DNA from 2 places in the Bradyrhizobium sp. SZCCHNR1093 genome. Region 2 is predicted to be linked to the other one. Evidence: predicted binding sites of a transcription regulator. Region 2 holds the regulator's gene; the other holds the start of a gene.
The links. Region 2 encodes PhoB, which activates phosphate uptake and scavenging genes when phosphate is short. Its sites were predicted from a motif close to TGTCATNNANCTGTCAT; they were not measured.
Positions count from the first base shown of each region.

Region 1: QX070_RS20470 (UDP-2,3-diacylglucosamine diphosphatase) is a predicted target of PhoB. The motif match lies at 2,252-2,268, and genes of this name have one in related genera.

Region 1 covers NZ_JAUHJJ010000006.1:86,637-101,489, forward strand. Annotated here, with positions in the region: gene QX070_RS20460 (caspase family protein) at 1-368, shown strand, start outside; gene QX070_RS20465 (threonine/serine dehydratase) at 379-1,368, opposite strand; gene QX070_RS20470 (UDP-2,3-diacylglucosamine diphosphatase) at 1,416-2,228, opposite strand; gene pyk (pyruvate kinase) at 2,418-3,836, opposite strand; gene QX070_RS20480 (tartrate dehydrogenase) at 3,992-5,065, opposite strand; gene QX070_RS20485 (D-galactonate transporter) at 5,087-6,382, opposite strand; gene QX070_RS20490 (LysR family transcriptional regulator) at 6,512-7,429, shown strand; gene glgX (glycogen debranching protein GlgX) at 7,451-9,685, opposite strand; gene QX070_RS20500 (DUF3606 domain-containing protein) at 9,751-10,023, opposite strand; gene QX070_RS20505 (IS110 family transposase) at 10,324-11,487, shown strand; gene QX070_RS20510 (DUF3551 domain-containing protein) at 12,319-12,570, opposite strand; gene QX070_RS20515 (VIT1/CCC1 transporter family protein) at 12,868-13,563, opposite strand; gene QX070_RS20520 (cytochrome b) at 13,624-14,172, opposite strand; gene QX070_RS20525 (HAMP domain-containing sensor histidine kinase) at 14,280-14,853, opposite strand, start outside.
Region 2 covers NZ_JAUHJJ010000002.1:918,783-933,635, forward strand. Annotated here, with positions in the region: gene pstS (phosphate ABC transporter substrate-binding protein PstS) at 603-1,613, shown strand; gene pstC (phosphate ABC transporter permease subunit PstC) at 1,710-2,708, shown strand; gene pstA (phosphate ABC transporter permease PstA) at 2,712-3,593, shown strand; gene pstB (phosphate ABC transporter ATP-binding protein PstB) at 3,590-4,411, shown strand; gene phoU (phosphate signaling complex protein PhoU) at 4,442-5,158, shown strand; gene phoB (phosphate regulon transcriptional regulator PhoB) at 5,175-5,882, shown strand; gene QX070_RS09915 (trypsin-like serine protease) at 6,028-7,344, shown strand; gene QX070_RS09920 (HoxN/HupN/NixA family nickel/cobalt transporter) at 7,516-8,637, shown strand; gene QX070_RS09925 (HupU protein) at 8,653-9,669, shown strand; gene QX070_RS09930 (nickel-dependent hydrogenase large subunit) at 9,666-11,105, shown strand; gene QX070_RS09935 (hydrogenase small subunit) at 11,339-12,430, shown strand; gene QX070_RS09940 (nickel-dependent hydrogenase large subunit) at 12,452-14,242, shown strand; gene cybH (Ni/Fe-hydrogenase, b-type cytochrome subunit) at 14,258-14,853, shown strand, end outside.

The DNA.
Region 1 (14,853 bases), on a different contig from region 2:
CGGTGGTCACGAAAGGCAATGCCATCAACAACGCGGGTCCCAACAAGGTCGTCGATCCCAGGCCTATCGCTCAGACCAGGTTGCGCGACAGGATCATGCCGCCGGCAAATCCGCCTGTCGCCGCGAAGATCCAGCGCGACCCAGTGAAGCGCAGTCCTGGGCGGCCATTCGACACCCGCGAGGTCCGGCGTCCCTTCCCCGGCAATTCCGGACCGTTCAAGCCGAACGTCAACGCGTCGCGTCCGTCGATGGCGCGTGGCCAAGGAGGGATGCAGGGCGGCCCGACGCGGGGCACGCCGCACGTCGCGCAGTCCGGACTGCGGATCGGCGGTGGGGGATCTGCAAAAGGCGGCCTCAGCTTTCACTGAGGCTTGATCGTCAGGCGATCAGCCTGGCGTAGAGCTCAGCATCGACATTGCCGCCGGACAAAACGATCACCACCGTCTTGCCCGCCACATCCAGCCGGCCAGCCAGCAATGCCGCAAGCCCGACTGAACCACCGGGCTCGACGACGAGCTTCAGCTCCCGGAAGGCAAAGCCGACCGCGCGCCCCACCTCCTCATCCGAGGCCTCGACCGCAGCCGACAGAAGTTGGCTGTTGATCGCGAAGGTGATCTCGCCCGGAATCGCCGCCATCAGCGCGTCGCAGATGGTGCGTCCCTTCGCATCATGGGCCTCGCGGTGGCCGGCCCGCAGCGAGCGCGCATGGTCGTCAAAGCCCTTGGGCTCAGCCACGACCATCCGGGTGCTGGGAAAGCGCGCCTTGACCGCGGTCGAGACGCCGGCAAGCAGTCCACCGCCCGAAGCCGGGACGATCACCAGATCCGGCGACAGGCCGAGCGCCGCAAGGTCCTCGGCGATTTCACGACCGACGGTGCCCTGCCCTGCGATGACGTGGGGATCGTCATAGGGCGGCACCACCGTCGAGCCGCGCTTTGCTGCGATGTCGCGCGCGATCGCTTCGCGGTCCTCGCGATCGCGATCATAGAGCACGACCTCGGCACCGAACGCCTTGGTGCGCTCGCGCTTGGCCGCCGGCGCATCCGAGGGCATCACGATCGTGGCGTCCATGCCCAGCAATGTGGCGGCATGGGCGACGCCCTGCGCATGATTGCCGGAGGAGAATGCGACGACGCCGTTGCCGCGCGCTGCCTGCGGGATCGACGCCAGCTTGTTGTAGGCGCCGCGGAACTTGAACGAGCCGGTCCGCTGCAGCACCTCCGGCTTCACGAAGACGTTCGCTTTGAACTGCTCGCTCAGCACGGGAGCCGGCAGCAGCGGAGTCCGCACGGCCACGGGCGCGAGGACGCGTGCCGCCGCATCGATGTCGGCGGCGGTCACGGGCAGGATCGGGGAATGAGCTGTCATGCCCCTATTTTACCGCGCCCGATTGCCGAGAGGCAAGGGAGCCGGTGTCAGGCGGCGCGAGCGGCCAGTTGGGGAACCGGCGCGCGCTGCCGCAGCGGATCGGTCCAGGTGAGGATCTCGAAGCGGCCGTCCTCGTGCTCGACCAGCGCCGTGCAGCTCTCGACCCAGTCGCCGCAATTCATGTAGCGAATGTCGTCCTGATCGCGGATGACAGCGCAATGGATGTGGCCGCAGATCACGCCGTCAGCGCCATGCCTTCGCGCCTCGGAGGCCAGCGCCGTCTCGAACGCGCCGATGTAGTTCACCGCGTTCTTGACCTTCTGCTTGGCCCATTGCGACAGCGACCAATAGGGAACGCCGAACATGCGACGGAAGAAGTTGACCAGACGGTTCATCTGGATCGCGAAGTCATAGGCCTTGTCGCCGAGATGGGCGAGCCAGCGCGCGTTCTGCACGACCAGATCAAAGATGTCGCCGTGGATCACCAGATAGCGTTTGCCGTCAGCGCCGGTGTGGACGATGTTCTCGACGACATCGATGCCGCCGAAATGCGTGCCGTAATAACCGCGCAGGAACTCGTCGTGATTGCCGGGGACGTAGACGATCTTGGCGCCCTTGCGTGCCTTGCGCAGCATCTTCTGCACCAGGTCGTTATGCGACTGCGGCCAATGCCAGCTCGATTTGAGCGCCCAGCCGTCGATGATGTCGCCGACCAGATAGATCGTATCTGCATCATGGTGGCGCAGGAAATCGACGAGGAGATTGGCCTGCGAGCCGCGGGCTCCGAGATGAACGTCCGAGATGAACAACGTCCGAAAGCGCCGAGCCGGGCTTTCTTCACCAGCAGTCTCAAGTCCCATGCGCGCCCACCTAACAGTCCCTGATGACACCGCGATGACGAAACGCCCCACCGGCAGAACCCATCCTGCCGGACCGCGACCGGACACCGCTCGTTCGACTCGCGACGTCCTTCGTCACTGCCCCGCGATACCAGCGGGGTGCGACAATCAGGCGACAGGCGGGCGGCGCGAACAGGGAAAATCAGCCTCCTATCTCGGCACGGTGACGACGCGCAGATTGTTGGTGGTGCCGGCCCGCGCGAACGGGATGCCGGCAACGACGACGAGCAGATCGCCGGCTTCAGCGAACTCCTCCTGCACGGCGAAGAAGGTCGCGCGCTCGACCATCTCCTCGTAGCTCTGCACGTCCTGCGACAGCACGCTGTGCGCGCCCCACAGCAGGCACATGCGCCGCGAGGTGTCCTCGTTCGGCGTGATCGCCAGAATCGGCAGGCTCGGCCGCTTGCGCGCAACGCGCGAGGCCGAGGTTCCGCTCGACGTATAGGCCACGATCGCCCTGGCGTGGATCGCCGAGGCGAGATCGGCCGCCGCGGTTGCCACCGCATGCGGCGGCGTCTGCTCCTCGCCCGGCTGCGTCGCCTCGACGATCGAGCGATACATCTTGTGGCCTTCGGTGGCCTTGATGATGCTGTCCATCATCGCCACCGCCTCGCGCGGGTATTGGCCGCTGGCAGACTCCGCCGACAGCATCACCGCGTCGGCGCCGTCATAGATCGCAGTGGCGACGTCCGAGACCTCGGCGCGCGTCGGCGTCGGCGTCGCCACCATCGAATCCAGCATCTGCGTCGCGACGATCACCGGCTTCACGGCGAGCCGGCAGGCACGCACCAGCTCCTTCTGCTTACCCGGCACGTCCTCGTTGGGAATCTCGACGCCGAGATCGCCGCGCGCGACCATGATCGCGTCCGACAACTGGATGATGTCGTCGATCCGCTCCAGCGCCGCCGGCTTCTCGATCTTGGACATGATGCCGGCGCGGCCGTTGATGAGGCCCCTCGCCTCAAGCACGTCCGACGGCTTCTGCACGAACGACAGCGCCACCCAGTCGACGCCGAGCTCGAGCCCGAAGGCGAGATCGGAGCGGTCCTTGGCCGTCAGCGGCGACAGCTCCAGAATGGTGCCCGGCAGATTGACGCCCTTGTGATTGGAAATCGCGCCGCTGACGATCACCTTGGCCTCGATCCAGTCGTCGCCAAGGCCGGTGACGCGGACGCGCACGCGGCCGTCATCGATCAGAAGATCGTGACCGGGCGAGACCGCCGCAAAGATTTCCGGATGCGGCAACGGAATCGATGTCTTGTCGCCCTCGGTGCCGTTGAGGACAAATCGAATCGTCTCGCCGACTTCGACCTGGATCTTCTTGTCGCGCAGAGTGCCGACGCGAATCTTAGGACCCTGCAGATCCATCAAGATGCCGATCGGCCGCTGCACTTCCTTCTCGAGCGCGCGGATCGCGGCATGGACCTTGGCGTGATCGGCCTGGGTGCCGTGGCTGAAGTTGAGACGAAAGGTGTCCACACCGGCGAGGAACAGCGCTTTCAGCATCTCCGGAGAATTGCTCGCGGGACCGACAGTCGCAACGATCTTGGCTCGACGGTGACGACGCATGATGGGTCCTTTCTCCTTAAGCCGTGTCTCGCGTCTCTATGACACGCATGTGATTGGCATGCGCGGACGCAGCGGAAGCGCTGATATACGCCCCGCAGCGTCCATTGCAAGCGCGACACGAAACACGCCAGAATTGTGCAAGAGAACAGCACGCCTCAGACGTTGGAGCCGTGGATCGCGTCGATGACGGCGTCGGTCACCTCCCTGGTCGTCGCCTTGCCGCCCACGTCGGGCGTGAGGATGCCGGCTGCACACACCTTCTCCACCGCCGCCATCAGCCGCGCGGCCGCGTCCCGCTCACCGAGATGCTCGAGCATCTGCGCGCCGGTCCAGAATGTTGCGACCGGATTGGCGATGCCCTTGCCGGTGATGTCGAAGGCCGAGCCGTGGATCGGCTCGAACATCGAGGGGAAGCGCCGCTCCGGATCGATGTTGCCGGTCGGCGCCACGCCGAGGCTGCCGGCCAGCGCGCCGGCGAGATCGGACAGGATGTCGGCATGCAAATTGGTCGCCACGATGGTGTCGAGGCTCTTCGGCTGCAGGGTCATGCGCACGGTCATCGCGTCGACCAGCATCTTGTCCCAGGTCACGTCGGGGAATTCCCGCGCCACTTCGGCGGCGATCTCGTCCCACATCACCATGCCGTGGCGTTGCGCATTCGACTTGGTGACGACGGTGAGGAACTTGCGCGGCCGCGACTGCGCCAGCTTGAACGCGTAGCGCATGATGCGGGTGACGCCGACGCGGGTGAAGACGGCAACCTCCGTGCCGACCTCCTCCGGCAGGCCGCGGTGCGCGCGACCGCCCATGCCGGCATATTCGCCCTCGGAATTCTCGCGCACGATCACCCAGTCGAGATCGCCGACGCCGACATTGCGCAAGGGCGAGGCCACACCGGGCAGGATCTTGGTCGGCCGCACATTGGCGTACTGATCAAATCCCTGGCAGATCGGCAGCCGCAGGCCCCACAACGTGATGTGGTCGGGCACGTCGGGAGCGCCGACCGCGCCGAAATAGATCGCGTCGAACGTCTTCAGCTCGGCGAGGCCGTCGGCCGGCATCATCACGCCGTGCTTCTTGTAGTAGTCCGAGCCCCAGTCGAAGGTCTTGACGTTGAAGCTGATGTCGCCCGAGCGCTTGGCGAGCGCCTCGAGCACACGGACACCTTCGGAGATGACCTCGGGGCCGATGCCGTCGGCGGGAATCGCGGCGATGGAATGGGTGCGCATGAAAGGGCTCCGTGTGATGGGTCAGGATTGCGTGGCCGCAGCGGCCTTTGCACGTTGTGAACGTGACAGCAACAGGGTCAGCACCGCCGATACCACCAGCAGCCCGGCGACGAAATAGAGCCCGCCGTTGAAGCTGCCGGTCTGGTCCTTGATCCAGCCGATCATCGCGGGACCGACGAAGCCGCCGAGATTGCCGATCGAGTTGATGGTCGCGATGCCCGCCGCGGCGGCCGAGCCGGACAGGAACATGGTGGGCATGCTCCACAGCGGCGGCTTCGAGGAGGAGATGCCGACATTGACCAGCGTAAGTGCCGCGAGCACGGCGGCGACACTGGTCGACAGCCCGGCCAGCCAGAGGCCGACGGCGGCGACGACGCAGGCCAGCACGACGTGCCAGGTGCGCTCGGCGGTGCGGTCGGAATGGCGCGCCCACAGGATCATGACGACCACGGCCACGGTCGGTGGCACCGCGTTGAGGAAGCCGACGGCGAACGACGACAGGCCGAACTGCTTGATGATCTGCGGCGCCCAGACGCCGAGCGTGTAGAGGCCGGCCGATGTGCCGAAATAGACCAGCGCGAGCGCGAGCACGCGGATGTCGGCCAACCCGCGCCAGATGCTGTGGCTGGCGGTGGCGGCCTTGCTCGCCAGCTCGGCATTCATCGTGCGCACCAGCCAGTCGCGCTCGTCGTCGGCGAGCCAGCGCGCCTGCTCCGGACGATCGGTCATGTAGGCGAGCACGACGAAGCCGAGCAGCACCGCCGGCAGCGCCTCGATCAGGAACAGCCACTGCCAGCCCTTGAAGCCGAGAATGCCGTCCATCTCCAGCAGCGCGCCGGAAACCGGAGAGCCGAGAACCGTGGAGAGCGGCGCGGCGGCCATGAACAGCGCGGTGACGGCTGCGCGCTGGCGGGCCGGGAACCAGTAGGAGAGATAGAGGATGATTCCGGGGAAGAAGCCTGCTTCCGCAGCACCAAGCAGGAAGCGCAACACATAGAAGCTCGTCGGTCCCTGCACGAACGCCATCGCGCCGGAGACGATGCCCCAGGTGATCATGACCCGCGCGATCCAGATGCGGGCGCCGAACTTGTCCAGCGCGAGGTTGGAGGGGACCTCGAACAGGAAATAGCCCCAGAAGAAGATGCCGGCGCCGAAGCCATAGGCCGAGGCTGACAGCCCGATGTCCTTGTTCATGGTCAGCGCTGCGAAGCCGACGTTGACACGGTCGATGAAGGCTACGAAGTAGAGCAGCATGATGAAGGGCACGATGCGCAACGTGATCCTGCGCAGCACGCGCATCTCCAGCTCTCCGGCCATCGTCACCTCCCTATCCCGTCTTGTCGTTGATCTGACAAGCGTAGGCGGCGAACCAGGCCGGCTTCAATGCTCGCATCATTATACAAAAAAATGATATAATCCGGCCCATCGCCTCTTCAGGATCCCACCATGGAATTGCACCAGCTCCGCTGCTTCGTGGCCGCCGCCGAGGAACTGCATTTCGGCAAGGCGGCGCAGCGGCTGCAGATGCTGCCCTCGGCGCTCGGACGCCAGATCAAGCTGCTGGAGGAGGATCTCGCGACGCCGCTGTTCGCCCGCACCACGCGCGCGGTGTCGCTGACCGAGCACGGCACGACCTTGCTGCGCGACGCCCGGGCGATCCTGGCCCGCGTCGAGGCGGTCGAAACCGGCTTCCGCCGCCGTACCCGAAGCACGAAGGCGCAGCGGCTGCGCGTCGGCGCCATCGACAGCGCGGCCGCCGGGCTGCTGCCGCAATTGCTGCACGATTTTCGCGCGCGGCATCCCGACATCGCGGTGCAGCTCATGGAGGAGAAGACGATCCGGCTGCTGCCCAAGATTCTCTCCGGCGCGCTCGACCTCGCCTTTGTCAGGCCGCCCGAGCGCACCGATATCAGGCTCGAATTCCGCGCGCTGCTCAGCGAGAGCGCCGTGGTGGCGCTGCCGCAGCGGCACCGGCTGGCCTCGCGTGCCGCGGTCTCGCTCGCCGACATCGCCGACCAGCCGCTGATCGTCCCGGACCGCCGGTCGCGCCCGCACAGCCACGACCTCACCATGAAGCTGTTCGCACAGGCCGAGCTGTCGCCGGATATCGCGCAGTTCGCCGATGAGAAGCAGACCATCGTGCATCTCGTCGCCGCGCGACTCGGCATTGCCATCGTGCCGCGCTGGACCTCGCGGCTCGCGGTCTCAGGCGTCCGCTTCGTGCCGCTGCGGATGACACGCGGCAGCACCGCCGGACGGCTTCCGCTCGCGGCCGTCTGGCTGCGCGGCTCGCGCGATCCGGCGCGCGAGGCCATGCTCGGCGTGCTCGACGCGCGGCTTGCGAAATACGCCCGCGGTGCCTGACCGCAAAATCCGCCGAACATCCTACCCCAGCGGCGCCTCCGCGACGTCGAGCAACGCGCCGAGGCCATGGCGCAGGCTGCGCATCGGCTGCTGCTCCGAGGACAGGCCGAGTGCCAGCAGCGATCGCCCGGTCACCGCGTAGACGTGGCCGAACGGGAACGACTGCGGCTGTGCATCCGGCTGGTTGGTGTCGAGCAGCGCCAGCCAATTATGGCCTTCGGGCACGGACGGAAGCGTGAAGTTCACGACGTCGAAATGCGCGTTGTAGACCAGCAGGAGCGTCGCATCCGAGCCACGCCGCTTAACGCCGGTCTCCTGGGCGCGGCCGTCGAGCAGCATGCCGAAACAACGCGCGTGATCGTCAGTCCACTGCTCCGTCGTCATCTCCTCGCCCGACGGGTCGAGCCAGGTCACGTCGTTGACGCCGAGGTCCTCATTGTGCGAGCCGATCAGGAAGCGGCTGCGATAGAGGATCGGAAACGCCTTGCGCATGGCGATCAGCTTGCGCGTGAATTCGCGCAACGCCCGCCCCTGCGGCGTGATGCCCATCCAGTCGAGCCAGGTCGTCTCATTGTCCTGCGCATAGGCGTTGTTGGTGCCGTTCTGGGTATGGCCGAACTCGTCGCCGGCGAGCAGCATCGGCGTGCCATGCGACAGCAGCATCGTGGCCAGCAGATTGCGCTTCTGGCGCTCGCGCAACGCGGTGATCTCGGGGTCGTCGGTCGGTCCCTCGACGCCGCAATTCCAGGAGTGGTTGTTGCTGTGGCCGTCGCGATTATCCTCGCCATTGGCCTCGTTGTGCTTGTCGTTGTAGGAGACGAGGTCGTTGAGGTTGAAGCCGTCATGCGCGGTGATGAAGTTCACGCTCGCCCAGGGGCGGCGGCCGCGCTTGTTGAACAGATCGCCCGAGCCGGAGATGCGCTTGGCGAAATCGGCGAGCGTGCCGCCATCGCCCTTCCAGAACGCACGCGCGGTGTCGCGGAACTTGTCGTTCCATTCCGCCCAGCCCGGTGGAAACTGGCCGACCTGATAGCCGCCCGGACCGATGTCCCAGGGCTCGGCGATCAGCTTGACGCTCGACAGCACAGGGTCCTGACGACAGGCATCCAGGAAGCTGCCGCCCTCGTCGAAGCCATAGGGCTCGCGCGCCAGGATGGTGGCGAGATCGAAGCGGAAGCCGTCGACCCGCATCTCGGTCGCCCAATAGCGCAAGGAGTCCGCGACGAGCTGCAGCACGCGCTGGTGCGACAGGTTCACCGTATTGCCGGTGCCGGTGTCGTTGATGTAGTAGCGTTTCTGGTCCGGCATCAGCCGGTAGTAGCTGGCATTGTCGATGCCTTTGAAAGACAAGGTCGGCCCGAGCTCGTTGCCTTCGGCGGTGTGGTTGTAAACCACGTCGAGGATCACCTCGATGCCGTTGGCGTGGAACTGGTTGACCATGGTCTTGAATTCGGTCGCGAACGGCGTCTTCAGATAGCGCGGCTCCGGTGCGAAGAAGCCGATCGAATTGTAGCCCCAGTAGTTGCGCAGCCCCTTCTCGACCAGATAGCTGTCGTCGATGAAGGCGTGGATCGGCAACAGCTCGGCCGAGGTGATGCCCAGGGAGCGCAGATAGGCCGGAATGTCCTGATGCGCGAGACCGGCGAAGGTGCCGCGGTCGGCCTCGGGCACCAGCGGATGCAGCTTGGTGAAGCCCTTGACGTGCATCTCGTAGAAGATCGTCCGCTCCCACGGAATTTCCGGCTTGCGTGAGGTGCCCCAGGTGAAGGCGGGATCGATGACCCGGCACTTCAGCATCAAGGGCGCGCTGTCGCGGTCGTCGAACGACAGGTCCTTGTCGGCATGATCGGGCCGATAGCCGAACAGCTCCGGCCCCCACCGCAGGTTGCCGACGAGCTGCTTGGCATAGGGGTCGATCACGAGCTTGTTCGGATTGAACCTGTGACCGGCGTCCGGCTCGTAGGGTCCATGCACGCGATAGCCATACACCGTGCCGGGCCGCGCGGCCGGCAGGTAGCCGTGCCAGACCTCGTCGGTGTATTCGGGCAGCTCGATGCGCTCGAGCTCGGTCTCGCCGGTGTCGTCGAACAGGCACAGCTCGACCTTGGTCGCGTGCGCGGAAAAGATCGCGAAGTTGACGCCGAGCCCGTCCCAGGTGGCGCCGAGCGGAAACGGCCGGCCTTCGCTGATCTTGGTCCTGCGCAGGTTGAATGCGGCCCGCGTCAACGCGTCACCGAGGTCGGTGCGTTGGTCCATCCTTTGCCCCCTTCGTCCAATTCCCCAGATCTATTGCCGGGGGTCTCGATGATCAGCGTCGATTGCTAGGTTGCCGCTGGCGTCTCGTCCGGCACGATCACTTCCGCCTTGGTCTCGGTCACCGTCACCGACGCGATCACGGCTCCTTCCGGCGCTGCCTTCGCGGCTCGCTGCTGCGCGACTTCCTTGGTGATGGCTGCGATGGAGTTGCCGATGCGTTCGACCATCTCGGACAATTCCCCAGGCGACATCTTCAGCCGCTTGGTCACCACGCGGACCTGGGCCTGATCGGTCATGTCGAGCTTGTTGCGGGACGGCTGAATCTTCGGACGGCGCATCGGGAGTCCTCCTGCATGCCAGCTAACCTTGAGTGCGGAATTTGGTTCCCGCGCTCCCTCCCCTGGGCATCGCCGTGAAGACGTGCGTCACTGCTCTCGCGGCGCCATGCGCCCGAGTGATGTCATCGGTGTTGCCCCCCGATCAGGCAGAGGGCGCAGGGAATGCCGGGAGCTGGCCGCCCCCATGGCCCGCCTGCAGAAAAAAAGCAGGCGGCAGTCACCACAGATCCTATGGGGCGGCGGGTGGTCAAGAAGGGTTAGGATTGGATTTCCGAACCATCCGGCCCTCGGAGGATCAAGATGATCAAGCTCGATCGCACTGACACACCCGCCGCGGCGGAGCATGCCACGGTTTACCTCGCGTTTGAACTGAGCAAAGCGAAATGGAAGCTCGGCGTGCTGCTTCCTGGCTCGCAGAAACTGAGCCGGTACACGATCGGCGGCGGTGACTTGGCCGCCTTGGCGGCCCGGCTTGCGGACATGCGCAAGAAGGCTGCGGCTGCCGGGGGCGGCCGGCCGGTGCGCATCCTGTCATGCTACGAAGCAGGCTTGGATGGCCACTGGCTGCACCGATGGCTGAGCGGACAAGGCATCGTCAATCATGAGGTCGACCCTTCCAGCATCGAGGTGAACCGTCGTGCCCGGCGCGCCAAGACCGACCGGATCGATCTGGAGAAGCTGATGCGGGCGTTCCTCGCCCATTTGCGGGGCGAGCCTCGGGTCTGCAGCATCGTCCACGTGCCAAGCGTCGAGGATGAGGATCGCAAGCGCCGTACCCGTGAACGTGATCGCCTGATCCAGGAGTGCACGGCTCACAGCAACCGCATCAAGGGACTGCTGCACGGCCAGGGCATTCGCGACGTCCACCCGCTCGATCGCTCGTTCCTGGAAAGCCTTGCCAGCCTGCGCACTGGCGACGGTCGTCCACTGCCGGTGCGGCTCAAGGAAGAGATCGTGCGCGAACACGAGCGACTGTGCCTGGTGGCACGGCAGCTCAAGGAGCTCGAGGCCAAAAGCAAAGCCGAGCTGTGCGCCGCTCGGCCCGGCTCGCCGGAAGCCAGGATCATGCAGCTCATGGATCTCAGGAGCATCGGCCCGGTCGGCGGCCAGAAGTTGGTCAACGAGGTGTTCTATCGCGACTTCGACAACCGTCGTCAGGTCGGCAGCTACTTTGGTCTCACCGGCACGCCCTATGACAGTGGCGAGCGCAGCCGTGAGCAGGGCATCAGCAAAGCCGGCAACCGGCGCGCCCGTGAGCTCGCGGTCGAGCTGGCGTGGCTATGGACCGTTCATCAGCCGGACAGCGCACTGACACGCTGGTTCCGCGAGCGGGTGCGCGACATCAAGGGACGCATCCGGCGAATTGCCATTGTCGCTCTGGCACGCAAGCTGATGGTGGCGCTGTGGCGCTATCTGGTGACCGGCGTTGTTCCCGAAGGCGCCGTGCTGCGTCCAACTTCGTAAACGGCTGCGCGCGCCATGACAGCCGACGTGAGCCAGGACCGACGCGTGACCGTGCTGAACCGGGGGCATAAACCTCCCGCTCTCACAGAGGGGTCCCGTCTTGACTGGGCCTTACCTTCCCCCGTGCATGAAAGATCAGGGTACCGGGCCTCGCGCCCGACCGGATACAAGGTGATGCGGTCGTTCCGCATTGTCGTTCACGGCCCAATCCTCGCATCACGTCCGGCCTGCCATCGCGACACCGCGCGTTGCGGGCGCGCCATGATGGCGCCAAGCTCGGCGCGCTCAAGGCCGCTGACGCGCCGCCTCCGGCGGTGGCCTTCGGCCAGCCTTGACCGCGCCTCTCCTTGGCGCCAAAGACCGCCCCCAACAAACGACGCCCCTCTTGACAACTTACTCCCCATACAAGGTTCAGCCGAGACATCCCGGCATTCCCCGCGCGATGGTTTTCACGCTTACTTCGCGATCTCCTCGGTGTACCGGCTTGTTAGTCACCGTCGCCCTCGGGATCATCGCCCGAAGACTTGGCGCCAGCATCGGGGCGCCAGGACCACGCGACTTCGCGTCCGCAAGCTGCCGTTCGTCTGCGCGAGTCGCCCCACGCTGCGGCATCCTACAGCCACCGCATCCCGCGCCCAACGTTCCGTGACGATCGCGAAGCGCCCCTCTCGAGGAGCACGGGATGGAGACAATCAAGCACGATTTCCGAAAAATGGCAACAGATTTATTTTTCTCAGAAATACAGACTGGTTCCGATCAGCCCGAGCAAGCATCGGGCGGCGCGTGCCTGCTCCGTTGACGATTGGGGTCTTGTCAGGCCGCTATCGGCGCCTACCGGGGCGGCCGACGGCGGCTTGGCTCAGACGGCCGTTGTGCATAGGGGTTCGGCAAGCACATGGCCGAAATGCCCGCAGCCCCCGCTCTACACGCCTCCCACGACCTATACTGGCACGAGATTGTGCTGGAACCGCCCCACTCCCATGTCTGGAGGCACACCGGATCAATGCCATCGAACCGTTGAGCTGCGGCCGGAGCGGTTGCAAGCACTGTGATCGAAGTCATGAGGAGAAGCGCGCGCATCATCACACATCATGGCACGAGGCTGATCAATCCGAAAGGGTCTGCCGGCGCGGCGATCTCGAACTCGGGTAAAGCCCTTTGCCGCAGACGACGCTGCCGTAGGCTGGGCAAAGCGACGCCAAAGGCGGCGCGTGCCCACCATCGGCGGCGCTGGGTGCGGGCGGTGGGCACGGCGCGCGCGAAAGCTCGCCCGACAAGGCCTCACCCCGGCGCGCCTTTGCCCACCCTACGGTCCCTCGTCAATCATGACCGGCCCAGTGACCTTCTTCCGAATGGCCTCGACCGCAATCCTGTCCCGCCCTACCCGAACAGATGCGCCAGCCAGAACGCGGCGCCGGCGGCGAGGCCGCCGACGAGGGCGGTCTGCAGCGCGGACTTGATCTTGTTGACGCCGGTGAAGTGGCCCTTGATGGCGCCGAAGATCAGGAGCGCAATGCCGGTCGCGATCACGGAGATCCGGAGTGCGGACGAGATGTCAGGCGCCAGCATGTAGGGGATCAGCGGGATCAGGCCGCCGATCACGTAGGAGCCGCCGATGGTCACGGCGCTGACCGGCGCGCGCTTCGGATCCGGGCGTTCGAGACCGAGCTCGAAGCGCATCATGAAGTCGACCCAGCGCTTGCGATCGGACGCGATGGCGTCGACCACGGTCGCCAAGGCCTGGCCTTCGAGACCATAGCCGCGGAAGATCGCCGCAACCTCCTCGACCTCGCGGCCGCGAAGGTGCTCGATCTCGTCGTGCTCCCGCTTCTCCTCGGCGGCATAGTGCTCGGCGTCGGAGCGGGCGGCGAGATAACCGCCGAGCCCCATCGCGATCGCGCCGGCGACGACCTCGGCAAGGCCGGCGGTGACGATCACGTCGGTCTTGGCGACCGCAGCCGAAAGACCGGCGGCGAGCGCGAACGGCACGGTGAGCCCGTCGGCCATGCCGATCACGACGTCGCGGACGACTTCCGACGCGGTGAAGTGCTTTTCGATGTGCGGCGTTGCCGGCATGACGGCCTCCGATGGCGTGATCGACGGAGGCCTCTTAGCAGGCCCGGATGACAGGACCGATCACCGCAGTCCCGGCACCATCCGCCGCAGGGTGCGATCGTGCAGCCAGTAATGATGCAGCAGCGCCGCACCGGCGTGCAGGCCGATCAGGATCATCAGGCCATTGGCCAGCGCCTCGTGCATCTCCTTCAAGTCGTGGGCGAAGCCGCGGTCGCCGACCCAGGGTGAGGCGATCTCGAACAGGCCGAACACCGGCAAGCCGTAGCCGCGGGCAAACTGGGTGACGATGCCGAGGACCGGAATGGCGAACATGATGCCGTAGATCAGCAGATGCGTGATCTCGCCGACGTGAACGGTCCACGCGCCGAATTTGGTCGCTTCAGGCGCCGGCGGCGGATCGGCCAGACGCCAGGCCAAGCGCGCGAGCGCAAAGCCCAGCATCGCCAGCCCGAGCGAGACGTGCATGAACAGACCCGTGTCATGAGAGCCGCGTGGCAGGATGTCGCCGAGATGACCCGAGATCCAGGCCGCCGGCACCAGCACGGCGACGATCCAGTGCAGCCCGATCGCGACGGACCCATACGCCTTGGCGGAATTTCGAATACGCATGATCAGCTTCCTTCGACCATTGGGCACCCCCGCGGTGGCAAGCCGCGCGGGGCGTCATGACCTGAGGTAATAGCTGACCGGGGGCGTCGCGCCGCTGACGCGGGATGTCAGCCTACTGTCAGAATGGACGGCGCCGGGGTCGCCTGGGACATCGCGGGCTGCGGCCAGCGGAGCGCCGAGACGATGGCCGGCGCGATCGTGATCCTGGCGCCGCCCAGCTCGGAACGGCCGATCTGCAGCCGCCAGCCATAGGCTTCGAGCACGTCCTGCACGATCGCGAGCCCCAGCCCGCTGCCCGGCCCCTGCTCGTCGAGGCGGCCGCCGCGCTCGAGCACGCGGCCGATCTTCGCGTCCGGAATGCCCGGACCGTCATCCTCGACGATGACGATCAGAGGGGTCGCATTCGCGACGATGCGAACCGTGCTCGCCGCATGACGCGCGGCGTTCTCCAGCAGATTGCCGAGCACCTCGGCGAGATCCGTCCGATCCATGGCGACGCTCAGGCCCGGGGGCACCTCGCCATCGAAGCTGACATGGGCGGCCGCCGGCGTGCGGCCGAGCGTCCCAAGCAGCGCATTCACCAAAGGCGCGAGCTCGGTCGCGGCCTCCGGCCCGCCGCGGGCCTTGCCGCGCAGCCGCGCCAGCGCCAGCTCGCGATCAACCTGCCGGCTCATCGCCTCG
Region 2 (14,853 bases):
GGCCGGGTCTGTCCGGCTGTACCTGTGGTACCTGCCGCCTGCATTCTTTTGAGCAGGCGGGCCACGGGCCTCAGCCGAGGTCCGGCCTTCCTCGCGCCCTCTCATGATCAGGAGGGACACGACGAACCCACACCTCGGGCCTCGTAGGCCGCGGGAACGCACGCGCTCATCTCCATGGCTGCTCATGTCGCCAACCCAATCCCCGGTGTCGTCCCGGACAAGCGCGCACAGCGCGCCGATCCGGGACCCATAACCCCAGGGCGCAGACGGGCATCCAGTACGCCGCGGCGTCTCGGCGGATCATGGCCGCCGGTGGTATGCTGGTTCGCCCGCCCGCGCGGGCGATGACGGCGGTGATGGTCTGTCCCCGGGGGGGGGAGCGACGCTCGCACGGACGCGAGGTGCCGCAGCCCGCCGCAATATGTCGGTTGGCCCGTAGAAATTCGGATTTGGATCGAAAGATCAATACTTATCAACGGCTTGTGACTGTCATCCGACTGTCATCGAACCTTTATAAAAGCCACACTGAGGCCCCGTAAAGCGGCCGGGGAAGCGCAATCGGGCGCAGATGGCGCTTCGCTTCCCAAGCATGGAGACCAGCTATGAATTTCGTCAAAGCTATCGTCGCTGCCGGCTTGGTCGCCGCATCGACGTCGGCCTTCGCTGCCGACATTACCGGTGCGGGCGCGACGTTCCCGTTCCCGATCTATTCCAAGTGGGCGGACGCCTACAAGAAGGAGACCGGCAACGGTCTGAACTACCAGTCGATCGGTTCTGGCGGCGGCATCAAGCAGATCCAGGCCAAGACCGTGACCTTCGGCGCCACCGACGCGCCGCTCAAGGCCGAGCAGCTCGAGAAGGACGGCCTGGTGCAGTGGCCGATGGTGATGGGCGGCATCGTGCCGGTCGTCAACCTCGAGGGCGTGAAGCCGGGCGAGATGGTGCTGGACGGCGAGACGCTCGCCAACATCTATCTCGGCAAGATCACCAAGTGGGATGACGCCGCGATCAAGAAGCTCAACCCCAGCGTCAAGCTGCCGTCCGATGCGATCGCCGTGGTCCGCCGCTCCGACGGCTCGGGCACGACCTTCAACTTCACCTACTACCTCTCCGAGGTGAGCGCCGACTGGAAGAGCAAGATCGGCTTCAACACCGCCGTCGAGTGGCCGGTCGGTGTCGGCGCCAAGGGCAACGAGGGTGTGTCCGGCAACATCGGCCAGACCAAGAACTCGATCGGCTATGTCGAGTACGCCTATGCCAAGCAGAACAAGCTCACCTACACCGGCATGATGAACAAGGCCGGCAAGACCGTGCAGCCGACCGTCGAGGCCTTCCAGGCCGCGGCCGCGAATGCCGACTGGGCCAAGGCTCCCGGCTACTACGTGATCCTCGCCAACCAGCCCGGCGACAAGTCCTGGCCGATGACGGCGGCGACCTTTATCCTGATGCACAAGGAGCCGGCCGACAAGGCGGCGTCCGGCGAAGCCATCAAGTTCTTCAAGTGGTCGTTCGAGAAGGGCGGCAAGATGGCTGAGGAGCTCGACTACATCCCGATGCCCGACAGCGTCGTGAAGCTGATCGAGAAGACCTGGTCGGCCGACATCAAGAGCTGAGCTGGACGTATCGAAAATCCCCTCTCCCGGCCTCCGGGGGAGGGACGCTACCGGGGTTGCGGCGTGTCCAAGGAACAGGGGGCAGAATTGGCAGAGATGGCGGTTCAGACCGAAGTCAGCGATATCGCGGCCGCTGCCGGACCCTATGACCGGGCACGCGCGCTCAACGCCTTCAAGCTCGGCGACGTGACCTTCTATTGGATCACGCGGCTGTCCGCGATCTCCGTCCTGTTGATCCTGGGCGGCATCATCCTGTCGCTCATCGTCGGCGCATGGCCGGCCATGAGAGAATATGGCTTCGAATTCCTGTGGACGCGGCGCTGGGCGCCGTCGGCCGATCCGCCGGTGCTCGGTGCGCTCGGCCCTATCTACGGCACCTTGGTCACGTCCTTCATTGCGATGCTGATCGCCATTCCGGTCGGTCTGGGCATTGCGATCTTCCTCACCGAGCTGTGCCCGCAATGGCTGCGCCGTCCGATCGGACTTGCCATCGAGCTGCTCGCCGGCATTCCGTCGATCATCTACGGCATGTGGGGCTTCTTCGTGCTGGGGCCGTTCCTGGCCTATACGTTCCAGCCGTTCATGATCAATCTCTGCGCCGGCATCCCCGTGCTGCAGGACATCTTCGCCGGTCCGCCGTCCTATCTCAGCCTGTTCAACGCCTCGCTGATCCTGGCGATCATGGTGTTGCCGTTCATCACCTCGATCTCGGTCGACGTGTTCAAGACCGTCCCGCCGGTGCTGAAGGAAGCCGCTTACGGGGTCGGCTGCACCACCTGGGAGGTCGTGCGCAGCGTCGTCATTCCCTACACCCGCGTCGGCGTCATCGGCGGCGTCATGCTGGCGCTGGGCCGTGCGCTCGGCGAAACGATGGCGGTGACCTTCATCATCGGCAACTCGTTCCGGATCTCATCCTCGATCTTCGCGCCGGGCACCACGATCTCGGCCGCCATCGCCTCCGAATTCCAGGAGAGCGACGGGCTGCACCAGTCGAGCCTGATCCTGCTCGGCCTGCTGCTGTTCGTGCTCACCTTCTTCGTGCTGGCGAGCGCGCGGCTGATGCTCATGCGGCTCGAAGCCAAGGCGGGAAAATAAGCCATGTCCAGCGCTGATACGCTTACACTCGATGCGCCGGTCAATCCGATCTATGCGCGCCGGCGCCGCAGGGACATCGTGATCCGCGGCCTCTGCGTCGCCGCCGCGATGTTCGGCGTCACCTGGCTGGCGCTGATCCTGTTCACGCTGTTCTATAACGGACTCGCCGGCCTCAGCCTGCAGGTTTTTGCCGCCGACACGCCGCCACCCGGCTCCAGCGAAGGCGGCCTGCGCAACGCCATCGTCGGCTCCTTGATCATGACGATCATCGGCGTCGGCATCGGCGCGCCGCTCGGCCTGTTCGCCGGCACCTATCTCGCCGAATACGGCCGCAACGACCGCCTGACCTCGGTGATCCGCTTCATCAACGACATCCTGCTGTCGGCGCCCTCGATCATCATCGGCCTGTTCATCTATGGTGCGGTCGTGGTGCCGATGGGCGGCTTCTCGGCACTCGCGGGTTCCCTTGCATTGGCGGTCATCGTGATCCCGGTGGTGCTGCGCACCACCGAGGACATGCTGCTGCTCGTGCCCAACCCGCTGCGCGAGGCGGCGTCTGCGCTCGGCCTGCCGCGCTCGCTGGTGATCCGCCGCATCGCCTATCGGGCGGCGCGCTCGGGCCTCATCACCGGCGTGCTGCTTGCCACCGCCCGCGTCGCCGGCGAGACCGCGCCTCTGCTGTTCACCGCGCTGTCGAACCAGTTCTGGAGCCTCAACCTTTCCAGGACGATGGCGAACCTGCCCGTCACCATCAACAATTTCGTCCAGAGCCCTTATGCCTACTGGAAGCAACTGGCCTGGAGCGGAGCCCTTCTCATCACTCTGGCCGTGCTCGCCCTGAACATCGGTGCACGCATTCTTGGCGCCGAGAGGAACACCAAATGACCGAACTGTCCGTCTCCGTCAGTCAGCCCAATCACGCTCTTCACGGCAAGGCGCTTCCGGATGCGCCGGCCAAGGTGACCGCGCGCAACCTCAACTTCTACTACGGCGACCATCACGCGCTGAAGAACATCAACCTGTCGCTGGGCACCAACCGCGTCACCGCGTTCATCGGCCCGTCCGGCTGCGGCAAGTCCACGCTGCTGCGCATCTTCAACCGGATGTACGATCTCTATCCGGGCCAGCGGGCGACCGGGCAGCTGATGCTCGACAACACCAACATCCTCGATCCCAAGCTCGATCTGAATCTGCTGCGCGCCCGGGTCGGCATGGTGTTCCAGAAGCCGACGCCGTTCCCGATGACGATCTACGAAAACATCGCCTTCGGCATCCGCCTCTATGAGAAGATCTCGAAGTCGGAGATGGACGACCGGGTCGAGAAGGCGCTGCGCGGCGGCGCGTTGTGGAACGAGGTCAAGGACAAGCTCAACGCCTCGGGCCTGTCGCTGTCCGGCGGCCAGCAGCAGCGGCTGTGCATCGCGCGCACCGTGGCGGTCCGGCCGGAGGTGATCTTGTTCGACGAGCCGTGCTCGGCGCTCGATCCGATCTCGACCGCCAAGGTCGAGGAGCTGATCCAGGAGCTGGCCGAAAACTATACGATCGCCATCGTGACGCATAACATGCAGCAGGCGGCGCGCGTCTCCGACAAGACCGCCTTCATGTATCTCGGCGAGCTGATCGAGTTCGACGACACCAGCAAGATCTTCACTTCGCCGAGTGATCGGCGGACCCAGGATTACATCACCGGCCGGTTCGGCTGACGCCGACGACATTGCCTTCAGGAGATCATCATGGCCAGTGAACATACCGCCAAGGCGTTCGACAGCGATCTGCAGGACCTGACCCGTCTGGTATCGGAGATGGGCGGCCTCGCGGAGCGGCTGATCGTCGATTCCGTCGATGCGCTGGTGCGGCGCGACATCGCGCTCGGCCAGAAGGTGGTCGCCACCGACGCCGAGGTCGACAAGCTGCAGCGCATCATCGAGGAGCGCGCCGTGCTCACGATCGCCCGTCGCCAGCCGATGGCGGTCGACCTGCGCGAGATCGTCGGCGCGATGCGCGTGGCGACCGATCTGGAGCGCATCGGCGACCTCGCCAAGAACATCGGCAAGCGCGTCGCGGCGCTGGAGAGCGACTTCCATCCGCTGAAGCTGATCCGCGGCCTCGAGCACATGACCGATCTGGTGCAGTCGCAGGTCAAGACGGTGCTGGACGCCTATGCCGCGCATGACCTGCCGGCGGCGATGACGGTGTGGAAGGGCGACGAGGAAGTCGACGCCATCTGCACCTCGCTGTTCCGCGAGCTCCTGACCTACATGATGGAGGATCCGCGCAACATCTCGTTCTGCATCCACCTGATGTTCTGCGCCAAGAACATCGAGCGCATCGGCGATCACGCGACCAACATCGCCGAGACTGTATTCTATATGATCGAAGGCCAGCAGATCATGGACAAGCGCCCGAAGGGCGACATGACGAGCTTCGCGACGACGATTCCCGGTAACTAAGAGAGACGGTTCAGACATGGGCGCCCGAATTCTGGTGGTGGAGGACGAGGAGGCGCTGACGACGCTGCTGCGCTACAACCTCGAGGCCGAAGGCTACGAGGTCGAGACCGTGGCGCGCGGCGACGAGGCCGACACGCGGCTGAAGGAGCGCGTTCCGGATCTCGTCGTGCTCGACTGGATGCTGCCGGGCCTCTCCGGCATCGAGCTGTGCCGCCGCCTGCGCGCGCGGACCGAGACCCGGCAATTGCCGATCATCATGCTGACGGCGCGCGGCGAGGAGAGCGAGCGCGTGCGCGGACTCGCCACCGGCGCCGACGACTACATCGTCAAGCCGTTCTCGGTGCCGGAGCTCCTGGCGCGCGTGAAAGGCCTGCTGCGGCGGGCGAGCCCGGAGCGGCTGGCGACCGTGCTGTCCTATGGCGACATCGAGCTCGACCGCGAGAAACGCCGCGTGGCGCGCTCGGGGCGGCCGATCGATCTCGGCCCGACCGAATACCGCCTGCTCGAATTCTTCCTCGAGCACCCCGGCCGCGTGTTCAGCCGCGAACAGCTGCTCGACAGCGTTTGGGGCCGCGACATCTACATCGACGAGCGCACCGTCGACGTCCATATCGGCCGCCTGCGCAAGCTGCTCAATCCCGGCCGCGAGCAGGACCCGATCCGCACCGTGCGCGGCGCCGGTTATGCGCTCGATGATCGCTTCGCCAAGAGCGAGCAGGTGTAAGGGCGATGGGCGTGAGGATGAAGAAGGTGTGAGGCGCGAGCGGGCCCGATTGAGGAGATCGCGGTCCGCTTTCCGCCACGCCGCCGCCGTCTTGATCGTGTCTGCTTCGTGGCCCGTCACGATGTTTCGGTCCCAGCGGACGCCCTTGATCAAGACCATCATCATATCTCTTGTCATGCTGCTCGGCAGCTTGGCGGGCGCCCCGGCCGCCGAGCTCGAGGACGCGGTCGCGGCGGCAGGCAACGGGCAGCATGCGGCGGCGATGCGACGGCTGCTGCCGCTGGCCGCCAAGGGCGATGCGCGGGCGCAGTTCGACGTCGGCTTCATGCAGGCGTTCGGCTGGGGCGTGCCGCGTAATCCGAGCGAGGCGCTGGCCTGGTACCGCAAGGCCGCCGATCAGGGGCTCGCCGTCGCGCAACATTATCTCGGCATCGCCTACGTCAATGGCGAGGGTGTTGCCTCCAACTACGGCGAAGCCAGTCGCTGGTTCAGCCGCGCCGCGGCGCAGGGCTTCGCCCAGTCGCAATACATGCTCGGCCTGATGCTGCTCGACGGCCGCGGTGTGAAACAGGACGTCGTGCAGGGCTATGCCTGGCTGGTGATGGCGGGCCGTAGTGGCGTGCGATCGGCCGGCCGCGACGTGCAGCGGGTCAGGTTGACCGAGCCGCAGCGCGTCCAGGCCCAGAGCGCCATTGCGTCCTGGCAGCCGAAACCGGAATCGGCGGATGCGGGCATTGCCACTCCGCGTCCGGAGCAATTGCTCGGGCTCGATCGCCACATCGGCGAGGTCGTCGATCCCACCTCCTGGCCGGCGTCGTCGATCGGCGTCGTCACCGTCGCGCAATACTCGAGCGGCGGCTGGTGCACCGGCACCCTGGTGGCGCCGCGCGTCGTGCTCACCGCCGCGCATTGCGTCTTCAACGGCGTGGCGCAGGTCAGCCCCGGCAATGTCCGCTTCCTGGCCGGCATGAACCGTGGCACGCCGGCGGCATCGTCGGTCGCCGACAAGCTGATCGTGGCGCCCGATTTCGTCCCGACCCGGCACGACAGATGGTCGCTCGACCGCTCGCCCGCCGATTGGGCGCTGATCGTGCTGAAGGATGCGCTGCCGTCGAAGCCGGTGGCGGTCAAGGCGCTGACCCGCGAGGAGCTCGCGGCTGCGACCACGGCCGGAACCATCTCCGAGATCGGCTATGGCCAGGAGCGGCGCTATTCGCCGACCGGCCAGCGCAATTGCAGCGCCGGCATGACCGGGGATGCCCGGCTGTTGACAGTGCATTGCCTGGCCAATTTCGGCTATTCGGGCTCGCCGATCCTGGCCGAGGTCGGCGGGGAGCCGGCCGTGGTCGGCATCTTCTCGGCGTTCCACGAGGAGACCCGGCTGATGTTCGCCGCCCCCGCGAGCCAGTTCGAGGCGGTCGTGCGCCGCGAGATCGCGGCGCAGAGTGCCTCGGCGCGGTGAGGGAAGGAGCGAGAGAGACGAGGTCCCGCCGCTGGTCATGATCTGTGCGTGACTGGATAGCGGGTTGCCAAGCGAGAGGGCGGTCCGGGAAGCGCCACCCAGGTTTTCCTGCAGCTTTCGCCTGCAGCGGGGCCTTTACCGAACTGGCCTAGCTCTTGCTATAGTCCGAGTATGACGATTGTTCCAATTGATCATCCTCGGGCCGCGCGGCTGCTGTGGTGGCGGTCGCAGCCCGGCCGCAACGTTGCGCTCGTCGGCGGGCTGGTCGCGGCCAACGCGCTCGCCTGGGCCTGGGCATTCGCGCTCTACGCCGACCGGCCCGCCATCGTCGGCACCGCGATGCTGGCCTGGCTGCTCGGGCTGCGCCATGCGGTCGATGCGGATCACATCGCGGCCATCGACAACGTCGTGCGGAAGCTGGTGCAGGACGGTAACCCTCCGCGCGCCGCCGGCCTCTATTTTGCGCTCGGCCATTCCAGCGTCGTCGTCATCGCCACCATCGTCGTGAGCCTCATCGCCGGCGCCGACCTCCTGGATGAAGAGAGTGCGATCAGGGCGATCGGCGGCGTCATCGGCACGTCGGTATCGGCCGGCTTCCTGCTGCTTATCGCGTTGGCGAACCTCATTCTGTTCGTGAACCTCTGGCGCCGCGCCGCACAGCCGCAGTCCGAGATGGAAACAGCCGGAAACAGCGGACGGGGCATCCTCATCCGCCTGCTGCGCCCCGTGCTCCGCCTGGTGGGACGCGCCTGGCACATGTATCCGCTCGGCTTCCTGTTCGGTCTCGGCTTCGACACCGCGAGCGAGATCGGGCTTCTCAGCCTGTCGGCGACCGAGGCTGCGCGCGGCGCGAGCCTCGCCCATGTGCTGGTATTCCCGGCGCTGTTCGCGGCTGCGATGGCCACCGTCGACACCGCCGACAGCATGCTGATGGTCGGCGCCTATCGCTGGGCGCTGACCGATCCCGCACGCAAGCTGCGCTATAACCTCGTGATCACCGGCGCATCCGTTGCCATCGCGCTGGTGATCGGCAGCTTCGAGGCGTTCACGCTGTTGGCGCCGCGGCTTGGCCTGACGGGGGGATGGGCTGACGTCGCCACCGCGCTGGGCGGCGACGTCGCCAATCTCGGGCTCGTCGCGATCGGCGTGTTCGGACTGATCTGGGCGGTCGCCATGCTGCTCGGTCGCAGTCAGCGCGGTTCCGAGGCGACGCCCGGCGAAGCGCTTGCCAGCGTTCGTGCGGGGGCGCTAAACCCGCCGGCGATACGAAGCGGAACGCATAAGACGGGCTAGGAGCGGGGCCTCATGATGGTCGGCTCGGAGGGAACGATCAGGATGCTGTGGCTGCAGGGCGCGAGCTGCGGCGGCTGCACGATGTCGATCCTGGAAAGCGGCGCGTCCGGCTGGTTCGACGAATTGCGCCAATCCGGCATCGATCTGGTATGGCATCCCTCCGTCAGCGAGCAGACCGGGGACGAGGTGGTGGAGCTGTTGGAGGCGATCCGCGACGGTCGCGAGCGGCTCGATCTGCTGGTGCTCGAAGGCTCGGTGGCGCGCGGACCTGGTCTGACCGGCCGCTTCAACATGCTCGCCGGCACCAACCGCTCGATCTATCACTGGCTGCTCGATCTGGCGCCGCTGGCCGACTACGTCGTTGCCGTCGGCAGCTGCGCCGCCTATGGCGGCATTCCCGCGGCTGGCATCAATCCGACCGATGCGGTCGGACTGCAGTTCGAGGGCAGCGATATCGGCGGCGCGCTTGGCGCGGCCTTCCGCTCGAAACGCGGGCTGCCGGTGATCAACGTCGCAGGCTGTGCGCCGCATCCGGGCTGGATGATGGAGAGCCTGCTGGCGCTTACCTCGGGCGATCTGACGGCAGACGGCCTCGACACAGTCGGCCGTCCGACCTTCATCGCCAACCACCTCGCTCATCACGGCTGCTCACGCAACGAGTTCTACGAGTTCAAGGCGAGTGCGGAAGCGATGTCAGAGCGCGGTTGCCTGATGGAGCATCTCGGCTGCCGCGCAACGCAGGCGGTCGGCGACTGCAATCAGCGCTCGTGGAACGGCGGCGGCTCCTGCACCAAGGGCGGTTATGCCTGCATCGCCTGCACCTCGCCGGGCTTCGAGAGCGCGCAGAACTATCTGGAGACGGCGAAGCTCGCCGGCATCCCCGTCGGCCTTCCCACCGACATGCCGAAAGCCTGGTTCGTCGCGCTCGCAGCGCTGTCGAAATCGGCCACGCCGCGCCGCGTCCGACTCAATGCGACGGCCGATCATGTCGTGGTGCCGCCGGGCCGTTCCGGCGACAAGCGCCGTCCATGACGCGGATCACGGTCGGACCGTTCAATCGTGTCGAAGGCGATCTCGAGGTCAGGCTCGATATCGAGAGCGGCCGCGTCGCGCGGGCGGAGGTGACGGCGCCGCTCTATCGGGGTTTCGAGCAGATCCTTGAGGGCCGGCCGCCGCTCGACGCCCTGGTGATCGCGCCGCGCATCTGCGGCATCTGCTCCGTGTCGCAATCGATCGCGGCCGCCGCGGCGTTGCGCCAGGCCATGGGCATTGCGGCAGCACCAAACGGCATCCTCGCGAGCAACATCGCGCACGCGGCCGAGAACGCGGCGGATCATCTGACGCATTTCTACATCTTCTTCATGCCGGACTTCGCCCGCGATGCTTATGCCTCGCACGCTTGGCATTCGGCCGCGGCCGAACGTTTCGCGGCGACGAAGGGCAGCGCTGCCCGCGATGCGCTGCCGGCGCGCGCGCGACTGCTGGAGATCATGGGCCTGATCGCCGGCAAATGGCCGCACAGTCTCGCCTTCCAGCCAGGCGGGACGACCCGCGCGATCGAGCTCGGCGAGCGCGTGCGGCTCAGCGCGATCGCGGCGTCGTTTCGCGGTTTCCTTGAGCGCGTCCTGTTCGCCGACAAGTTGGAGAACGTGCTCGCCTTGTCGACGCCGGACGAACTCGACCGTTGGCGCGAGGGCCGAGCCGGCGACTTCGCGCATTTCCTTCGGCTGGCCGATGCGCTCGCGCTGGCCGACCTCGGCAGCGGACCAGGTCTCTTGATGAGCTTCGGCGCGTATCACGACTTCAATGGAGCTCGTTTTCGCGCTGGCGTCCGCACGAGCAGTGGCGAGGTCCAGGCTTTGCCGTCGGACGGCATCACCGAGGACGTCTCGCACGCCTGGATGCACGATACGTCGCTCGATCCGTCCGAGAGCCGCACCGTGCCCGATGCCGACAAAGCCGACGCCTATAGCTGGTGCAAGGCGCCGCGTCTCGCGGGAGAACCGGTCGAGGTCGGCGCTCTCGCAAGGCAGGCCATCGACGGTCAGCCGTTGGTCACCGCGCTGCTCGCGAGCGGTCGCAGCAATGTCCGCAATCGTGTCATCGCCCGGCTGATCGAAACCGCGCAGCTCGCGCTGTCGATCGAGCACTGGATCAAGGCATTGCGTCTCAACGAGCCGTTTTGCGAAAACAGCGCCAGCGCGGTCGACGGCAATTTCGTCGGGCTCGTGGAAGCTGCGCGCGGCAGCCTCGGCCACTGGCTCGCAGTGCGCTCCGGCCGGATCGAGCGTTATCAGATCATCGCGCCGACGAGCTGGAATTTTTCGCCGCGCGACGCCAACGGCGTTGCGGGCCCGCTCGAGCAGGCGCTCGTCGGCACCGAGGTCGGCGATGCCGGCGCGCGTGCGGTCGGCATCCAGCACGTGGTGCGGTCGTTCGATCCCTGCATGGTCTGCACGGCGCATTGAGCGCGCTGCACACAGGCAGGCGGCAAGCGGAAACAAGATTGTCGGTGCAAAGCGCGTGATTTCCGATTGTCGCGCGCGATCCACCACCGAAGGCTCCGTCGCTGCGATCGCACCGCCTCAAGCATCTGAAATCATTATGATTCAAATCCAGCAATGATGCTGGCCCGCATCTTGCTGTCCTTCTCGCCAGAACGCGATCAGATGATCGCCAACGCGATGTCAGGGGAGGACTCATGGGCGCGGCAACGGAAACCTTTTACAGCGTCATCAGGCGTCAGGGCATCACGCGGCGCAGCTTTCACAAATTCTGCAGCCTGACCGCGACGAGCCTCGGCCTCGGCCCGGTCGCGGCGAGCCGCATCGCCAATGCGCTCGAAACCAAGCCGCGCACGCCGGTCATCTGGATGCACGGGCTGGAGTGCACGTGCTGCTCGGAGAGCTTCATCCGCTCGGCGCATCCGCTGGTGAAGGATGCCGTGCTGTCGATGATCTCGCTCGACTATGACGACACCATCATGGCGGCGGCCGGCCACCAGGCGGAGGCCATCCTCGACGAGACGCGTGCGAAGTACAAGGGACAGTACATTCTTGCGGTCGAAGGCAATCCGCCGCTGAACGAAGGTGGCATGTTCTGCATCGACGGCGGCAAGCCGTTCGTCGAGAAGCTGAAGATGATGGCCGAGGACGCCATGGCGATCATCGCCTGGGGCGCCTGTGCCTCCTGGGGCTGTGTGCAGGCGGCAAAGCCCAATCCGACGCAGGCGACCCCGATCGACAAGGTCATCACCAACAAGCCGATCATCAAGGTGCCGGGCTGCCCGCCGATCGCGGAAGTCATGACCGGCGTCGTCACCTTCATCACCACCTTCGGCAAGCTGCCGGAGCTCGACCGCCAGGGCCGGCCGAAGATGTTCTACTCACAGCGTATCCACGACAAGTGCTATCGCCGACCGCATTTCGACGCTGGCCAGTTCGTCGAGGAGTGGGACGACGAGGCCGCGCGCAAGGGCTACTGCCTCTACAAGATGGGCTGCAAGGGCCCGACCACCTACAATGCCTGCTCGACGGTGCGCTGGAACGGCGGCGTGTCGTTCCCGATCCAGTCCGGTCACGGCTGCATCGGCTGCTCCGAGGACGGCTTCTGGGACAAGGGCTCGTTCTACGACCGCCTCACCAACATCAAGCAGTTCGGCATCGAGCACAACGCCGACCAGGTCGGCATGGTGGCCGCGGGCACGGTGGGCGCAGCGGTCGCGGCGCATGCGGCGGTGACGGCCGTGAAACGGCTCGCCACCAAGCGCGACGACGCCAAACAAGATCATTGATCGCATTCAGGGCAGGCAACGATGGGCATCCAGACTCCCAACGGCTTCAATCTCGACAATTCCGGCAAGCGCATTGTCGTCGATCCGGTCACTCGCATCGAGGGACACATGCGGGTCGAGGTCAACGTCGACTCCGACAATGTCATCCGCAATGCGGTTTCCACCGGCACGATGTGGCGCGGCATCGAGGTGATCCTCAGGAATCGCGACCCGCGCGACGCCTGGGCCTTCACCGAGCGGATCTGCGGCGTCTGCACCGGAACGCATGCGCTCACATCGGTGCGCGCGGTCGAGAACGCGCTCGGCATCACCATTCCGGAGAATGCCAACTCCATCCGCAACCTCATGCAGCTTGCGCTGCAAGTGCACGACCACGTCGTGCACTTCTATCATCTGCACGCGCTGGACTGGGTCGACGTGGTCTCGGCGCTCTCGGCCGATCCGAAGGCGACGTCGACACTGGCGCAGTCGATCTCGAGCTGGCCGCTGTCGTCGCCCGGCTATTTCAGGGACCTCCAGACCCGCCTCAAGAAGTTCGTCGAGTCGGGGCAGCTCGGCCCGTTCAAGAATGGATATTGGGGCAGCAAGGCCTACAAGCTGCCGCCCGAAGCCAACCTGATGGCGGTGGCGCACTATCTGGAGGCGCTCGATTTCCAGAAGGAGATCGTCAAGATCCACACCATCTTCGGCGGCAAGAACCCGCATCCGAACTGGCTCGTGGGTGGCGTGCCGTGTCCGATCAACATCGACGGCACCGGTGCGGTCGGCGCCATCAATATCGAGCGGCTGAATCTCGTCTCCTCGATCATCGATCGCCTGATCGAGTTCAATGAGATGGTCTATCTGCCCGACGTCGCCGCGATCGGCTCCTTCTACAAGGACTGGCTCTATGGCGGCGGCCTGTCCGGCAAGAGCGTGCTCGCCTATGGCGACGTGCCCGAGCATGCCAATGACTACTCCGCCAAGAGCCTGAAGCTGCCGCGTGGCGCGATCATCAACGGCAACCTGTCCGAGGTGTTTCCGGTCGATCACGCCAATCCGGACGAGATCCAGGAGTTCGTGGTTCACTCCTGGTACAAATACCCCGACGAGACCAAGGGACTGCATCCCTGGGATGGCATCACCGAGCCGAACTACGTGCTCGGCCCCAACGCGAAGGGGACCAAGACGGACATCAAGGAGCTCGACGAGGGCGGCAAATATTCCTGGATCAAGGCGCCGCGCTGGCGCGGACACGCGATGGAGGTCGGACCGCTCGCGCGCTGGGTGGTCGGCTATGCGCAGAACAAGGCGGAGTTCAAGGACCCCGTCGACAAGTTTCTCAAGGATCTCGACCTGCCTCTGACGGCGCTGTTCTCCACGCTCGGCCGCACCGCGGCGCGTGCGCTGGAATCGGTGTGGGCCGGACGGCAGATGCGCTACTTCCAGGACAAGCTGATCGCCAACATCAAGGCGGGCGACAGCTCGACGGCGAATGTCGACAAATGGAAGCCCGAGAGCTGGCCGAAAGAGGCCAAGGGCGTCGGCTTCACCGAGGCGCCGCGCGGCGCGCTCGCGCATTGGATCAAGATCAAGGACACCAAGATCGACAACTATCAGTGCGTCGTGCCGACGACCTGGAATGGCTCGCCCCGCGATCCCAAGGGCAACATCGGCGCATTCGAGGCGTCGCTGATGAACACCCCGATGGCCAATCCCGAGCAGCCGCTGGAGATCCTGCGCACGATCCATTCGTTCGATCCGTGCCTGGCCTGCTCGACGCACGTCATGAGTCCGGATGGCCAGGAGCTGGCCAAGGTCAAGGTCAGGTAGCACGGGAGCAGGGTCATGATGGATGCAGTTGCACGCCCGCCCGAGTCGGGGACGGACATCGCCGCGATCGCAGCCGACGCCGCCGGCGAGCATGCGGTTGGCCGGCCCACGGTCTATGTCTACGAAGCGCCGGTGCGCATCTGCCACTGGGTCAACGCGTTCGCGATCATCGTTCTGATGATCACCGGTTATCTGATCGGATCACCTCTCCCGACGGTGTCGGGAGAGGCGTCGGCAAACTTCGTGATGGGCTATATCCGCTTTGCCCATTTCGCTGCCGGACAGGTGCTGGCGGTGTTCTTCCTCGCCCGCATCTTCTGGGCCTTCGTCGGCAACCACCATTCCCGGCAGATCTTCTACATTCCGGTGCATCGCAAGCAGTTCTGGAAAGAGGTGCTGCACGAGATCCGCTGGTACGCCTTCCTGGAACGTGAGCCGAAGATGTATGTCGGCCATAATCCCCTGGCGCAGACGGCGATGTTCATCGGCTTCACGCTGTTCGTGACCTTCATGATCGTCACCGGCTTTGCGCTCTATTCGGAAGGCACCGGGATCGACAGCTGGCAGCACAAATTGTTTGGCTGGGTGTTTGCGATCTGGCCGAACAGCCA